2 regions of the Seohaeicola saemankumensis genome follow, and region 2 is predicted to be linked to the other one. Evidence: riboswitches for the same ligand, from Rfam matches in the RefSeq annotation. Region 2 holds a riboswitch; the other holds the start of a gene.
What was found. Region 2 has a riboswitch for thiamine pyrophosphate ahead of thiD (bifunctional hydroxymethylpyrimidine kinase/phosphomethylpyrimidine kinase). Riboswitches for the same ligand answer to the same signal wherever they lie in the genome.
Positions count from the first base shown of each region.

Region 1: another riboswitch for thiamine pyrophosphate. It lies ahead of thiB (thiamine ABC transporter substrate binding subunit); the one in region 2 lies ahead of thiD (bifunctional hydroxymethylpyrimidine kinase/phosphomethylpyrimidine kinase).

Region 1 is NZ_JBHTKR010000004.1:387,650-395,353, forward strand. It holds gene ACFQ3C_RS11520 (cytochrome c biogenesis CcdA family protein) at 1-89, shown strand, start outside; gene ACFQ3C_RS11525 (thioredoxin family protein) at 120-539, shown strand; gene ACFQ3C_RS11530 (AEC family transporter) at 540-1,484, opposite strand; gene aroC (chorismate synthase) at 1,488-2,603, opposite strand; TPP riboswitch at 2,695-2,802, shown strand; gene thiB (thiamine ABC transporter substrate binding subunit) at 2,838-3,815, shown strand; gene ACFQ3C_RS11545 (thiamine/thiamine pyrophosphate ABC transporter permease ThiP) at 3,791-5,356, shown strand; gene thiQ (thiamine ABC transporter ATP-binding protein) at 5,343-6,038, shown strand; gene ACFQ3C_RS11555 (cytochrome c1) at 6,103-6,894, opposite strand; gene petB (cytochrome b) at 6,911-7,704, opposite strand, start outside.
Region 2 is NZ_JBHTKR010000001.1:678,609-686,312, forward strand. It holds gene ACFQ3C_RS03230 (HesA/MoeB/ThiF family protein) at 1-604, opposite strand, end outside; gene ACFQ3C_RS03235 (thiamine phosphate synthase) at 601-1,197, opposite strand; gene ACFQ3C_RS03240 (thiazole synthase) at 1,194-1,970, opposite strand; gene thiS (sulfur carrier protein ThiS) at 1,974-2,171, opposite strand; gene ACFQ3C_RS03250 (FAD-dependent oxidoreductase) at 2,161-3,135, opposite strand; gene thiD (bifunctional hydroxymethylpyrimidine kinase/phosphomethylpyrimidine kinase) at 3,128-3,931, opposite strand; TPP riboswitch at 3,995-4,096, opposite strand; gene ACFQ3C_RS03260 (LysR family transcriptional regulator) at 4,150-5,103, opposite strand; gene ACFQ3C_RS03265 (ABC transporter permease) at 5,191-6,057, shown strand; gene ACFQ3C_RS03270 (ABC transporter permease) at 6,057-6,842, shown strand; gene ACFQ3C_RS03275 (ABC transporter substrate-binding protein) at 6,875-7,704, shown strand, end outside.

The sequences.
Region 1 (7,704 bases), on a different contig from region 2:
CCCTCTTGTTCCGCATACATCACATCATCGACGCCTGGCTGATCCAGACGCTGCCCGCCTGGCTTGTCGATCTATCCGTGTCCATTTGACCTTGTCCTGATCAACCCGAAGGAGTTCCCATGAACCGCCGAGATTTCATTGCCCTGACATCGACGACTGCCGTGACACTGGCCTTGCCGGTTGCCGTGCGCGCCGCGGGTCTGCCTTACACGCCCGCACTGCTGGAAGAACGGCTGGCGGCTGGCGATACCGTGTTTCTGGATTTCAAGGCCAGCTGGTGCAGCACGTGCAAGGCGCAGGAACGCGTTCTGGCAGCCCTCAAGGCTGAAACGCCGGATTACGAGAAAAAGATCACCTTCATCGACGTCGACTGGGATGAATATGGCCGCTCTGACATCGTGCAGGAGCTGAAGATCCCCCGCCGCTCGACCCTTGTGGTTCTGCGTGGTGATCAGGAACTGGGCCGCATCGTGGCGCAGACCGGCCGGGCCGAGATCAAGGCGCTGATGGATACGGCCCTGCAGGCGGCGAATTCCTGATCAGGTCAGGATGGCCAGCAGCGCGCTGAGGGTAAAGAACGCGCCCGCTGTCGCGCCCAGCAGCGCGATGGATGCGATGCCCTCATGCCCGTAATCCTGGGCCAGAAGCGTGTAGATCCCGAACATCGGCATGGCCATGGACAGGACCACCGCAACGGCCATGTCGCCTGACAGCAGCGGCAGGCCGATCAAGGGCAGCGTAAGCAGGACAAGCCCGGCCATCGCCGGGCTGACCAGCAGCTTGCCTGCCACGATCTGCGCCGCCAGTGACCGCTGCCCGACGACAGGCAACCCCACGAGCGAGCCGCCGATGACGAACAGCGCGATGGCGGAAGAAGAGGTGGCCAGTACCTCCATCAACCGTGTGATCATCTGCGGTACGGGCAGGCCCGAAAGCATCACCAGCAGCCCCAGCATCAGCCCGATCACCATGGGCCGGCGCAGGACGCCCAGGATGATTCCCCCCGCGATCCGCAGCAGCGATTTGCCATGTCGGTCGCGTGACGCCTCAAGGAAGATCAGGCAAAGCGGGATCAGCAGAAAATTCTCGACCACCATGTTCAGCGCCAGCACGACACCCGCCAGATCGGGGAACACCAGCAGCATCACCGGATAACCCACAAAGCCTGAATTCGGGCAGGTCGATCCCATGACCGCTATGGCGCGCCGCGCCGGCCCGGTGCCTTGCAGGGTGAACCACAGGTAAGTGACGCCAATCGTCAGCAATCCGGCCAGTGCGAAGACAACCACATATCCAAGGTTCAGCACCTCGTTCAGATCGCGTGTCGCCACCGTGTTGAACAGCAGCGCAGGCAAGGCGATGTTCAGGACATACTTGCCCAGCGTCTTCATGTCCGAAGCGGCAAAAAGCCCTGCACGCACGGCGCCATACCCTATGCCGATCAGCGCGAAGATCGGAAAGGTGATGGTCAGGATCGCGCCCAAGGTTCAGCCGATACGGCCACGCGTCTCGCCGACGGCGCCGCCGATCTGGCCGCGATGCAGCAGGATGTGATCCAGGATCACGCAGGCCATCATCGCCTCGCCCACAGGAACGGCGCGGATGCCGACGCAAGGGTCGTGCCGTCCCTTGGTGATGATTTCGGCCGCCTGACCGCCCTTGGTGATCGTCTGTCTGGCTTTGAGGATCGACGATGTCGGCTTGACCGCAAAGCGAACGACAATGTCCTGCCCGGTCGAGATCCCGCCAAGGATGCCGCCTGCATGGTTGGACGAATAGACCGGCTTGCCATCATTCCCGAGGAAGATCTCATCGGCGTTTTCTTCGCCGGTCAGCATCGCGGCGGCCATCCCTTCGCCGATTTCCACGCCTTTGACAGCATTGATCGACATCATCGCAGCGGCCAGATCAGTGTCTAACTTGCCATAAACCGGCGCCCCAAGCCCCGCAGGCACACCCCGCGCAACCACCTCGATGATCGCGCCGACCGAATTGCCGGACTTGCGCAGACCATCCAGGTAATCGGCCCATTCAGCGGCGGCCACGGCATCAGGCGTCCAGAACGGGTTCTGGTCGATCTGGTCCCAGTCGAACCGATCGCGGTCGATCCCATGCGGGCCGATCTGCGTCATGTAGCCGGTGATCTGCACTTCGGGTGCAAGTGTCGCAAGTGCCGCCCGCGCAAGGCCGCCTGCCGCCACCCGCGCCGCCGTTTCGCGCGCCGACGATCGCCCCCCGCCGCGATAGTCTCGTACACCGTATTTCTGCCAATAGGTGATATCGGCATGGCCGGGGCGGAATTTCTCGGCGATATCGCCGTAATCCTTGGATCGCTGGTCGGTATTCTCGATCATCAGCTGCACGGGTGTGCCGGTTGTCTGTCCTTCGAACACGCCGGACAGGATGCGCACCTCGTCCGCTTCGCGCCGCTGTGTCGTGTATTTGTTCTGCCCCGGCTTGCGCTTGTCCAGCCAATGCTGGATCAGGCTTTCGGTGATCGCGACACCCGGCGGGCAACCGTCCACGGTGGCACCCAACGCAGGCCCGTGGCTTTCGCCCCAGGTGGTCACGCGGAACAGATGGCCGAAGCTGTTCATGCTCATGTGCAGCACTCCTTTGCGGCAGGTCTAGCGGGGCGCTTGACCTGTCTCAAGCGGTTTTGCCTTGATGGGGCCGGGCTGCGGCACTAGGGTCGCGCTTACCTCGGGGTGCATGGCCAGACGCCACGCTGAGATGCCGCATGGCAAACCCGTTGAACCTGAACCGGTTAGACCCGGCGGAGGGAAGGTATGGACGCCCTCCACACTCGCCCGATGCCCGGATCGTTGGAGGATCGAATGAAGCCGCATCTTGTGATTGCCACCTTTCTTGCTGCCGGGCCTGCCTTGGCCCAGACCCCGGAACTGACCGTCTATACCTATGACAGTTTCGTCTCCGATTGGGGGCCCGGACCCGCCGTGAAGCAAGCCTTCGAGGCCGAATGCGGCTGCATCATCAATCTGGTGGGCGCGGGCGACGGGGCGGCCCTTTTGGGGCGGCTCAAGCTGGAAGGGGCGCGCAGCGATGCCGATATCGTGCTGGGGCTGGACACCGGGCTGATTGCCGCCGCACTTCAGACGGGCCTGTTCATGGCCCACACGATCGAGACCGATCTGGACCTGCCCCTGGAATGGACCGATCCGCTGTTTCTGCCTTATGACTGGGGTTACTTCGCCTTCGTAGGCAATCGTGGCGCCGCGCAGCCTGCCGATTTCCGCGAACTGGCAGCCAGCGACCTGAAGATCGTGATCCAGGATCCGCGTTCCTCGACCCCCGGTCTTGGTTTGCTGATGTGGGTCAAATCCGCCTATGGCGATGAAGCCCCCGCGATCTGGGAGGGGCTGGCCGACAATATCGTGACCGTGACTCCCGGCTGGTCCGAGGCTTACGGCCTGTTCCTGGAAGGTGAGGCCGATCTGGTCCTGTCCTACACCACCTCGCCCGCCTATCACCTGATTGCCGAGGAAGATGACAGCAAGGTGGCCCTTCCCTTCACCGAAGGTCACTACATGCAGATCGAGGTTGCGGGCAAGCTGGCGGCAACCGACCAGCCTGAACTGGCGGATCAATTTCTGCGTTTCATGCTGGGCGAGACGTTCCAGTCGATCATTCCGACAACCAATTGGATGTATCCCGTGGTGTTGCCACAGGCAGGTCTTCCTGATGGCTTTTCGACACTGATACAGCCCGAAAAGGCGATCTTGGCGCCAATCGACCAGGCCGATGCGCTGCGTGATCTGGCGCTGGACGAATGGCTGCGCGCCCTGTCCCGTTAGGCCGGAACCCGGCCGGGCGCTGGGCCGGTTGGGCCGTGGCCTGCATGCTTGTGGCCTTCGTGGCGCTGCCGCTGGCGGCCGTGTTCTGGCGTGCCAGTGCAGCAAGCCTGCCCGGCCCCGCGGACTGGGCCGCTGTGCGTTTCACGCTGTCTCAGGCGGTTCTGTCCGCCCTTTTCAGCGTGACCCTGGCAATTCCCGTTGCCCGCGCCCTGGCGCGCCGCCAGTTTCCGGGCCGGGGGATCTTGATCACGCTGATGGGTGCGCCCTTCATCCTGCCCGTCATCGTGGCGGTGCTGGGGTTGCTGGCGGTTTTCGGACGGTCTGGTATCATCAATCAGGCGCTGGCCTGGATCGGCCTGCCACCGGTACAGATCTATGGCTTGCACGGGGTCGTGCTGGCGCATGTCTTCTTCAACCTGCCATTGGCAACCCGTATCCTGTTGCAGGGCTGGCAGGGCATTCCCGCAGAAAGGTTCCGTCTTGCGGCGAGCCTTGGCTGCCAGCCGCGGGATGTGTTTCGCCTTTTGGAATGGCCGATGCTGCGCGCGACATTGCCCGGTGCGGCACTTCTTGTCTTTGCAATCTGTCTGAGCAGCTTTGCTGTCGCTCTGACCCTTGGCGGTGGCCCGCGTGCGACAACGGTTGAACTGGCGATCTACCAGGCGTTCCGGCTTGATTTCGATCTGGCGCGCGCGGCGGTCCTGTCTGTCTTGCAGATGGCGATCGTGATGCTGGCCGCAAGTCTGGCCTTGCGCCTGAGCCTTCTGGATGGCTTCGGGCGCGGCCTGGACCGGGTCCCGCGCAGGTGGGAGGCCGAGCAATGGCCGTTGCGGATACTGGACAGCCTTGCGCTGATGCTGGCGGCGCTGTTTCTCTTGTTGCCTCTGGGTGCTGTAGTCTGGCGCGGACTGTCCGGGCTGGACGCGCTGCCGATACAGGTCTGGCGCGCTGCCGGGGTGTCCCTTGTGATGGCCTTGTCATCTACTTTTCTGACCGTGACCATGGCGCTTTCGCTGGCCCATCTTGCCCTGCAGCGCCGCAGGATCGAGGCATTGGGGCTGCTGGGCATTGCGGCCTCCCCATTGGTGATCGGAACGGGGCTGTTTCTGCTGATCAACCCTTTCGGTGATCCGGCGCGCTGGGCCTTTGCCGTGACGGTGCTGGTCAACGCGATGGCCGCGCTGCCTTTTGCCCTGCGTGTCATGGCGCCGGCCTTGCGGGATATCGAGCGTGATTTCGGACCGCTGGCCGACAGTCTTGGCATGACAGGTCTTTCCCGGTTGCGCGGTCTGACCCTGCCCCGCCTGCGCCGCCCACTGGGGTTTTCAGCCGGGCTTGCGGCGGCACTTTCGATGGGTGATCTTGGTGTGATTGCGCTTTTTGCCGATCCGGAACGCGCGACGCTGCCACTTCAGATCCTGCGGCTCATGGGGGCCTACCGGATGGACGCCGCTGCAGGGGCAGGATTGATTCTGCTGGTGTTCAGCTTGTTGCTGTTCTGGCTGTTCGACCAGGGAGGGCGCCGCGATGCTGACACTTGAAAGGCTTGAGATCCGGCAGGATGCCTTTGCCTTGCGTGCCGATCTGTCGCTTGCGGCAGGCGCGGTCGTGGCCATCATTGGTCCTTCAGGCGCAGGAAAATCGACGCTTTTGAATGTCATCGCAGGGTTCTTCCAGACGGCGCTGGGTCGTGTGCTGTGGGACGGGCAGGACATCACGAACCTGCCGCCGGCAAAACGTCCGGTGGCCATGCTGTTTCAAGACAACAACCTGTTTCCGCACCTGACCGTCGCGCAGAACGTCGGCTTGGGGATCCGGCCAGACCTGCGATTGTCCGAAAAGGATCAGCTGCGTGTGTCGCAAGCCTTGCAGCGCGTCGGTCTTGACGGCTACGGCGCGCGCAAGCCCGGTTCCTTGTCCGGAGGGCAGCAGGGGCGCGTGGCCCTTGCGCGCGTACTGGTGCAGCGCCGCCCCTTGATCCTGCTGGACGAACCATTCGCGGCCCTGGGGCCGGCCCTGAAATCCGAGATGCTTGATCTTGTGGCGCACCTTGCCTTGGAAACTGGCGCTACCTTGCTGATGGTCAGTCACGATCCATCCGACGCCCGCAAGATTGCGCCCCAGACGATTCTGGTGGCGGATGGCATCGCCCTCCCGCCACAGCCCACCGCGGCGCTGCTGGACAACCCACCTCCGGCTTTGGTCGCCTATCTGGGCGAGTAAGCTACGCGCCAAAGAAAAACCCCGCACAAGGCGGGGTTTTCCAGTTCGACCGATCCGAAAAAGATCAGGTGTTCTTTTCCTTGCGCTTCACGGGCATCCAGATCCGCTTGTTGGTCAGATACAGCAGGACCGTCAGCACCGACAGGAACAGCACGGCGACGAAGCCGGTCTGCTTGCGGGCCATCATCTTGGGTTCCGCAGTCCACATCAGGAAAGCCGAGACATCTTCCGCCACCGATTCCATTGCGTTGCTGTGACCATCTGCGAATTCCAGCTGATCCTCGTAAAGCGGGGGCGCCATGCCGATCCAGCCACCGGGGAATGCCGTGTTCTCATAGAGTGTGGTTCCGGCCTCGACCTTTTCCTCGCCCGTGTAACCCATGAGCAGCGAATGGATATACTCCGGGCCGCCCATGCCCTTGAACAGCTGGTTCAGACCGCTGCCATAGGGGCCGTGGAAACCGGCGCGTGCCTTCGCCATCAAAGACAGGTCAGGGGCGTTCGACAGGTTCGATTCCGGGAAATGATCGGTTTCGGTGCGCGGACGGAAATCGTCCAGTTCGGCATCGAAAATCTCGAACTGGCCGGCATAGGCACGCACCTGATCTTCGGGCAGCTGGGGGCCACCTTCGTCTGCAAGTGTGCGCAGGGGCACGAATTTCAGGCCGTGGCACGCTGCACACACTTCGGTATAGACCTGCAGGCCGCGCTGAAGCTGGTTCTGATCGAAGGACCCGAAGGGCCCTTCAAACGAGAAGTCCACATCTTCGACATGGCCAGCGGCTCCGGCTGCCATCGCCGCCCCACCCGAAAGGGTCAGGGCAGCAACTGCGGCAATCGCAATTTTTCTCATCATGATCCCTATTCCTTTCTTATTCGGCAGGGGTGCCGGACGTCGCACCGTAATGCGCGTTGAAGTCTTCTTCGATTGTCGCAGGCGCGGCCTGCGGCTTTTCGATGACGCCCAGAAGCGGCAGGATCACCAGGAAGTAGGCGAACCAGTAGGCCGAAGCGATCAGCGAGATCGTTGCATAGGGCTCCTCGGCCGGCATCGCGCCAACCCAGGTCAGCACCACGAAGTCAACGCACAGCAGCGCAAACCACCACTTGAACATCGGACGGTACCGGCCCGAACGCACGCGGCTGGTGTCCAGCCAGGGCGCCAGCGCCATCACGGCGATTGCACCGAACATCGCCAGGACGCCGAAGAACTTGGCGTCGATGATGCCACCGGTGATCCAGTCCGCGAACATCACGACCCAGACATCGGCGGTAAAGGCGCGCAGGATCGCGTAGAACGGCAGGAAGTACCATTCCGGAACGATATGTGCAGGCGTCGCCAGTGCGTTTGCTTCGATGTAGTTGTCGGGGTGACCCAGGTAGTTGGGCATGAAGCCGACGATCGCGAAGAAGACCACCATGATGAAGGCCAGCGCGAACAGGTCCTTCATCACGAAATAGGGCCAGAACGGCAGCGTGTCTTTTGCGGCATCTTCCTTGGAGGTGCGGCGCACTTCAACCCCGGTCGGGTTGTTGTTGCCGGTCGTGTGGAAGGCCCAGATATGCACGGCAACCAGGGCCGCGATCACGAAGGGCAGCAGATAGTGCAGCGAGAAGAAGCGGTTCAGCGTGGCGTTGTCCACGGCAGGTCCGCCCAGAAGCCAGG
Region 2 (7,704 bases):
GGCTCGACAGCGCCATCTGCGCCTGTATCGCGCCGATGGTGGCGACGACCGGCCCCATCACCCCCGCCGTGTCGCAGGTGGCGCCCCGGTCGGGCAGGTCGGGGAACAAGGCCCGCAGGCTGGGTGCCGGGCCACAAAAGCCCCCCGCATAGCCCGACAGGCCAAGGGCAGAGGCCGCGATCAGCGGCTTGCCTGCGTCCATGCAGGCATCCGACAGGGTCAGGCTGGCCGCGAATGTATCGGCGCAATCCAGCACCAGATCGGCACGGGCGACAAGGGCGGGCGCATTGGCCGGGTCCAGCCATGCGGTGACGGCATTGACCGTGACCTCGGGGTTCAGGGCGGCCATGGCCGTGGCGGCTGCCCCGGCCTTGAACTGCCCGACCTGGTCCATCCGGTAAAGCGGCTGACGGTGCAGGTTATGGGCGGCGATCCGGTCGCCATCGACCAGGGTGATGCGCCCCAGGCCCGCGCCGCAGAGGTATTGCAGCACCGGCACGCCCAGCCCGCCCGCGCCCACGATCAGCACATGGGCTGCGGCCAGCCGTGCCTGACCTTCTGCGCCGACCTGCGGCAGGATCACCTGACGGGCGTAGCGGGTCATCCGGCCACCTTCAGCCAGTCGCGCATCCGCGCCTCGGGATCGGCGTTCAGCGTGATGTCGGTCACCGCGGCGACCAGATCGGCCCCGGCGTTCAGGCAGGCTTGCCCACGTTCGGGGGTCAGCCCGCCGATCGCGCAGAGCGGAACGTCACCAACAAGCCGCTTCCATTCGGTCACCCGCGCCAACCCCTGCTGATGCCATTTCATCTGCTTGAGGATCGTGGGGTAAACCGGCCCCAGCGCGACATAATCGGGCGACAGCGCCAGTGCGCGGTCCAGTTCCGCATGGTCATGTGTCGAGAGGCCCAGCTTCAGCCCCGCACGGCGGATCGCGGGGATATCGGCGGTTTCAAGGTCTTCCTGCCCCAGATGCAGCCAGTCCGCGCCCGCGTCGATGGCGATCTGCCAGTGGTCATTGATCACCAGTGCGGCACCATGCTGGCGGGCCAGTGTCAGACCGGCGCGGACCTCGGCCTCGGTGCTGGCGCTGTCCTTGTCCTTGATCCGCAGTTGCACCAGCCGGACGCCAAGCGGCAGGGCGCGGGCAAGCCATGCGGCGCTGTCGAAGATGGGATAGAAACGGGGCAGCGTCATAGCCATGCCTTTCCGATCACGGGGGTGGAGGGGACAGCCATGTCGCGCGGCGCCATGGGATCCGCGCGATACGCAAGCGCACCTGCGCGCGCGGCCAGGCCGAAGGCTTCGGCCATGGCGACGGGATCGCCTGCCTGCGCCACGGCTGTATTGAGCAGCACCGCGTCAAATCCGGTCTCCATCGCGTCGGCGGCATGGCTGGGCAGGCCAAGCCCGGCGTCCACGACCATGGCAATGTCGGGAAAGGCCGCGCGCAGCGTCCGCAGACCATAGCGGTTGTTCAGCCCCAGACCGGAGCCGATGGGCGCGCCCCATGGCATCAGCACGCGACACCCCGCATCGACAAGGCGCTGGGCCAGCACCTGGTCTTCGGTCATGTAGGGAAACACCTCGAACCCGTCGGCCGACAGGGTCTCGGCCGCCTCAAGCGTGCCGAAGGGGTCGGGTTGCAGCGTGTCGGCATGGCCGATCACCTCCAGCTTGATCCAGTTCGTCTCGAACACATCGCGGGCCATGCGGGCGGTGGTGATCGCCTCGCGCGCGCTGTAGCAGCCGGCGGTATTGGGCAGCACATGAACGCCCAGTCCCTTGATGATCTGCCAGAACGCCTGCCCGCCACCCATTTGCCCGCCTGCGGTTTCGCGGCGCAGGGACACGGTGGCGACCGAGGCGCCGGAGGCGCGGAACGCCGCCTCCATCACGGCGGGCGAGGGGTATTGCGCCGTGCCCAGCATCAGCGGGCTGTCCAGCGTCACGCCATAGAAATCGCGCATCGCTCAGCCCCCCTGCATCGGGGCAAGCACCTCGATCCGGTCGCCGTCGCGCAGGGTCTGCGTGGCGCGGGCGCTGGCCGGGACGAAATCGCCGTTGATGGCCGTCGCGACCTTCGCCGCGCCCCAGCCCAGTTCGACCAGCGCATCGGCCAGAGTTGTTGCAGTCACTTCGCGTGGTTCTCCGTTCACCTCAATCCTCATGGAACAGGTCTCCTTTCGTGCCGGTTTGCAGGTAATCCGCCGCCTGATGCGCCAGTGCCGGGGCCATCAGGTAGCCGTGGCGGAAAAGGCCGTTCAGATGCAGCACGCGGCCCTGTCGGATCACGCGGGGGACGTGATTGGCAAAGGCGGGGCGCAGATCCGCGCCGGTTTCGATCACTTCGGCCTCGGCAAAGGCGGGGTGCAGCGCATAGGCGGCCGACAACAGTTCCAGCAGGGCGCGGGCCGTGACGGGGCCGGGCCCTGCGCTTTCGATCTGGGTTGCACCCAGCATGAAGACACCGTCGCCGCGTGGCACGATATAAAGCGGATGGCGCGGATGCAGCAGCCGCACGGGACGCGAGAGCGTGACCTCGGGGGTGTGCAGCATCACCATTTCGCCCCGCACGCCGCGCAGGCCGGGGGCCTTGGCGGCAAGACCACGGCAATCAAGAACGGTGCCGGGGATGTCGTCGGGGCGCGCTTCGTCCCGTTCGATGGTGATGCCGCGTTGGGCGAGGGCGGCGACAAGATCGGCCAGCGCGCGGCGCGGTGACAGGTGGGATTCGGTTGCGAAGAACAGCGCCTCGCGCCCCGCTGTCGCAAGGTCGGGTTCCAGGTCGGTAAGCGCCGCGCCGCTGATGCGGCTGTGGCCTGTCGTGCGGCGGGCGAAGCGGTCAAGCTCGGCCCGGTCGCGGGCGAGGGTCACGACGAGAGAGCCTTTCTGCACAACCTGCGTCACCTCGGCCCAGTCTGTTGCCGCTTGCCGGCCATGCGCGATCACGGCGGGTTCCGATGTGGCGCCTTCGCAGAAGGGCGCCAGCATCCCGCCGGCCCACCACGAACACCCATGCGCGCCGGGGGCGCCGTTGCGGTCGATCAGGCGGGGCGTGATGCCGCGCCGGGCAAGCGCGTAGGCGGCCCAGAGACCCGCAACGCCTGCACCGATGATGGTCACGTCAGCCATGCGACCAGACCGCGTGGAAATGATGCACGGGGCCGTGCCCATGGCCGACATGCAGCGTGTCGGCGGCGGCAATCGCGCCTTGCAGATAGGCATGGGCGCGGGTGACGGCGGCGGGCATGTCCATGCCCTGCGCCAGACCGGCGGCGATGGCGGCGGACAGGGTGCAGCCGGTGCCGTGGGTGTTGCGTGTCAGGCGGCGTGGCGCGGTCAGGCGCAGGGTGCCGCCCGCGGTGATCAACAGATCGGTGCAGGTCTCGCCCGAACCGTGCCCGCCTTTCATCAGAACCGCCCCCGCGCCAAGCGCCAGTAGCGCGCGGCCCTGGTCCTGCATCGCGGCCTCGTCCCGCGCGGGGGCGGTGTCCAGCAGGCGCGCGGCCTCTGGCAGGTTGGGGGTCAGCAGTGTCGCCATGGGCAGCAGGTCGGCACGCAGGCTGGCCACGGCGTCATCCGGCAAGAGCGCATCACCGGATTTGGCGATCATCACCGGGTCCAGCACCAGGGGCACGTTGCGATGGGACAGGCCCGCGGCGACCCTGCGGATCGCGTCCACCCCGCCCAGCATCCCCAGTTTGACGGCGCGAATGTCCAGATCGTCGAAAACCGCCGCGATCTGGGCGGCGATCATCGCGGGGCTTGCGGGTTCCACACGCGTCACCGCACGGGTGTTCTGCGCGGTCAGCGCGGTGATAACGCTGGCGCCATAGACGCCAAGCGCCGAGAAGGTCTTGAGATCGGCCTGGATGCCGGCGCCGCCCCCGCTGTCGGAGCCTGCGATGGTAAGTGCGATGACCGTCATGCCCGGTTGTCCTTGCGTCATGGGGATCAGCGACGGCAAGGAACGGATCAGGGGCGTGAATGGCCCATCTAAAGCACCGTTCCCTCCGCCGGTATGACCCGGATCAGGTTCGATGGGTTGGCGTGTCGCCTCTCAGCCCCTTGCGGGGCACCCCAACGGTTTGCACGGGTAAGGCTAGGGCAGATTCGGGGCCGCTTCAAGGGCGATGCGTCAGGTGGTCAGCTATAGATGCGATCGGCCTCGGGGGTGGTTTCGATCTTGGCCTGCAACCCTTCCAGCAGCGACCGTTCCGCCCGGTTCAGTCGCGCGCGGGGGTTCCAGACCACATGCACGTCGATGGCGGGCGGATCTTCGTAGGGGGGCAGACGCCACAGCCGCCCCATGGCCACATCCTCGCGCATCACATGCAGGGGCAGGGGACCCACGCCGATACCCGCCATGATCATGCGGCGCACCTCTTCCAGGTTCGACGAGGACCCGACGACCCGATCCTCCAGCCCCGCCGCGGCGCGCATCAGGGTAACCGGGCGCAGCGCATCGTTCATCTGGTCGGTGACGAAACTGACCGATGCCGCGCCCGCCAGATCGGCGGTGGACAGCCCCTCGCGCCCGAACAGCGGATGCGAGGGGCCGCAGAACAGGCCGAAGAACTCGCGGAATAGGTGGCGGTATTCCAGCCTGGGGTTGCGGTCCTTGACCAGGCAGACCGCGAAGGACACGCGCCGCGCCAGCACCTTTTCCAGCGCCTGACGGCTGGCGCTGACATCGATCGACAGGGTGGCCGCGGGGTGGCGGGCATGAAATTCGCCAAGCGCCTCGTTCAGAAGCGGGCAAACCACATGGCTGGCGATCGCGATGTTGACATGGCCTCTTACCTCTTCCTCGACCTCGCGGATGACGGTGCCGATCCGCAGGATCGCGCCGGTGATGTCCAGAGCCTCGGCATAAAGCAGACGCCCCGCATCGGTCAGAACGAAACGGCCCGGCTTGCGGTCGATCAACTGCCGGCCCATGTGGCTTTCCAGCCGTTTCAGCGCGCTGGAGACGCTGGGCTGTTGCAATCCCAGCGCTTCGGCGGCGCGGGTGACCGACCCCGCATCGACCAGCACCACGAAGGTACGCAGCAGGTTCCAGTCCAGGTCGCGGGCCAGCTTCTCGGGCGATGGGTGCATTGATCAAGCCTATAGTCGGTATCTTAGTTATCTATTGGATCAATGAATTGCCCCGTGTCAACCTGCCGCCAACACGGAGCACCCGACATGAGCATCGAACGGCGCGAAGCGCGTCAGCCCTGGATCCTGCTATCCCCCGCACTGGGCGCGGTCAGCCTGCTGCTGCTGGTGCCGCTGCTGTTCATCGTGGTCTATTCCTTCTGGCTGCGTTCCGCCGTGGGGGCCGATACGGCGGGGTTTCACCTGGACAACTGGGTAAAGGCGCTGACCGATCCCTTCTATCGCTACATCCTGCTGAACACGCTGAAGATCGCGGCAATCACCACGGTGCTTTGCGCGGTTCTGGGATATCCGGCCGCCTATTTCATCGCGCGTTCCGGCGGCAACAGGATGATCCTGCTGCTGCTTCTGATGCTGCCCTTCTGGATCAGCTACATCATCCGCACGATGAGCTGGATCAACATTCTTGGCGCATCTGGCGCGCTGAACAGTGCGTTGCTGGCGCTGGGCGTGATCGGCGCACCGCTGCAGATGCTGTACAACGAGGCCGCCGTGATCCTTGGGCTTGTCCATTTCCTGCTGCCCTTCATGGTTCTGAATGTCTATGTCAGCCTGGACGGGATCGACACCAACCTCGAAGATGCCGCCACCTCGCTGGGGGCTTCGCGATGGCAGGCCTTCATGCAGGTGACGCTGCCGCTGTCGCTGCCGGGGCTGGCCGCCGGGGGCTTGCTGTGTTTCGTGTTGGGGGCAGGCACCTATATCACGCCGCTGGTGCTGGGCGGGCCGCGTGACGCGATGTTCGCCAACCTCGTCTATGAGGCGATCATCACACAACTCAACTGGCCGCTGGGATCGGCGTTGTCGCTGCTGCTTCTGCTGGTGCTGGGGGCGTTGGTGGCGGTCTACAACCGCTATCTGGGCATGGCGCAGCTGGCCAAGGGGCTGGGCTGATGGGCTGGGGTCTGATCCGTCTTTACGCCATCGCGGTCTATGGCTTCATGTTCCTGCCGGTCGCGGTGGTGGTGCTGCTGTCGTTCAATGCAAACCAGTTCGGCAGCTTTCCCATGACCGGCCTGTCGCTGCGCTGGTTCGAGGCGCTGTGGAACAATGAAGCCGTGATGCGGGCCTTCCGCACCTCGTTGGTGCTGGGGCTGATGACGGCGGTGATATCGACCACGCTGGGCGTTCTGGCAAGCCTGGCGCTGGTGCGCTACAGGCTGCCCGGCCGCAACCTGATCACGACCGTGCTGATCGCGCCCATTCTCGTGCCCGAGGTGGTGCTGGCGGTGGCGCTGCTGCTGTTTCTGAACTGGCTGGGCATCGGCAAAAGCTTCGTGCTGCTGCTGGCGGGGCATGTGATCTTTACGCTGCCTTTCGTGATCCTTGTGGTGCAGGCGCGGCTTGTCAGCATCCGCCGCGATGTCGAGGAGGCGGCGCTGAGCCTTGGCGCATCCCCGGTGCAGACCTTCTTTTCCGTCACCCTGCCGCTTCTGCTGCCCGCCGTTGCCGCGGGGGCGCTGTTCGCCTTCACCATCAGTTTCGACGACATCACCGGCACGCTGTTCTGGAAGCCCGGTGGCGTCGAGACGGTGCCCACGCAGATCTTCTCGATGCTGCGCAATTCGATCAGCCCTGAAATCAACGCGCTGGGCACGGTGATGATCGTGCTGACCGTGGGCCTTCCACTTCTGGGGGCGGCCATCGCCCGCAGCCTGTCAATGAAACGCGGCGCCTAGAACCGCGCATCCCAACCAAGGAGAGATCGAAAATGGACAATACCAAGAGATACGAACGCCTGCTGGAGCGGTATCGCAACGGCGACATGGACCGGCGCAGCTTTCTGGGGCTGATCGGTGCGGCGGGGGCGGCTTATGGCCTGCAGACCCCCTTCGCCAGATACGCCAGGGCGCAAGGCGTGCAGCAGGTCCGCTTTGACGGGTGGGGCGGCGTGGTATCCGAGGCGTTCCGCAAACATGCCTTCGATCCCTATACTGCGGCGACCGGCATCAACGTGGTCGACGGCACGTTTTCGGGCGGCGACGAATACCTGGCGCAGGTGCGCTCCAGCCAGGAGGGGGAGTATAACATCGCCCATCTGTCGGGCGTCTTCGACTATGCCCGCTACGCGAATTTCGGCCTGACGGTCGAACTGAACACGGACAACATCCCCAACATGGGGCTGGTGATGGACGCGCTGACCAATGCCTACCGGCGCGTCACGCCGGATTACCTTTCGGCGGTGCCCTATGACTACGGCACCACGGGGCTGGCCTATAACCGCAAATATATCTCGGACGAGGAGATGAAGGAAAAAGGCGCCAGCATCCTGATCGATGCCGCCTACAAGGGCAAGATCGGCGGCTGGGCCGATTGGCGCACCCGCGTCTGGTATGGCGCGCTGCAAACCGGGCAGGATCCCAACGCCATCGCCGACATGGAAGCGGTCTGGGATGCGGTACGCAGCCATCGCGACCTTGCATTGAAATACTGGGGATCGGGGGCCGAGCTGATGAGCCTGCTGGCCGAGGAAGAGATCTACGTGACCGAGGGCTGGTCAGGCCGGATCGCGGCGCTGCAGCAGCAAGGCCATGATATCGG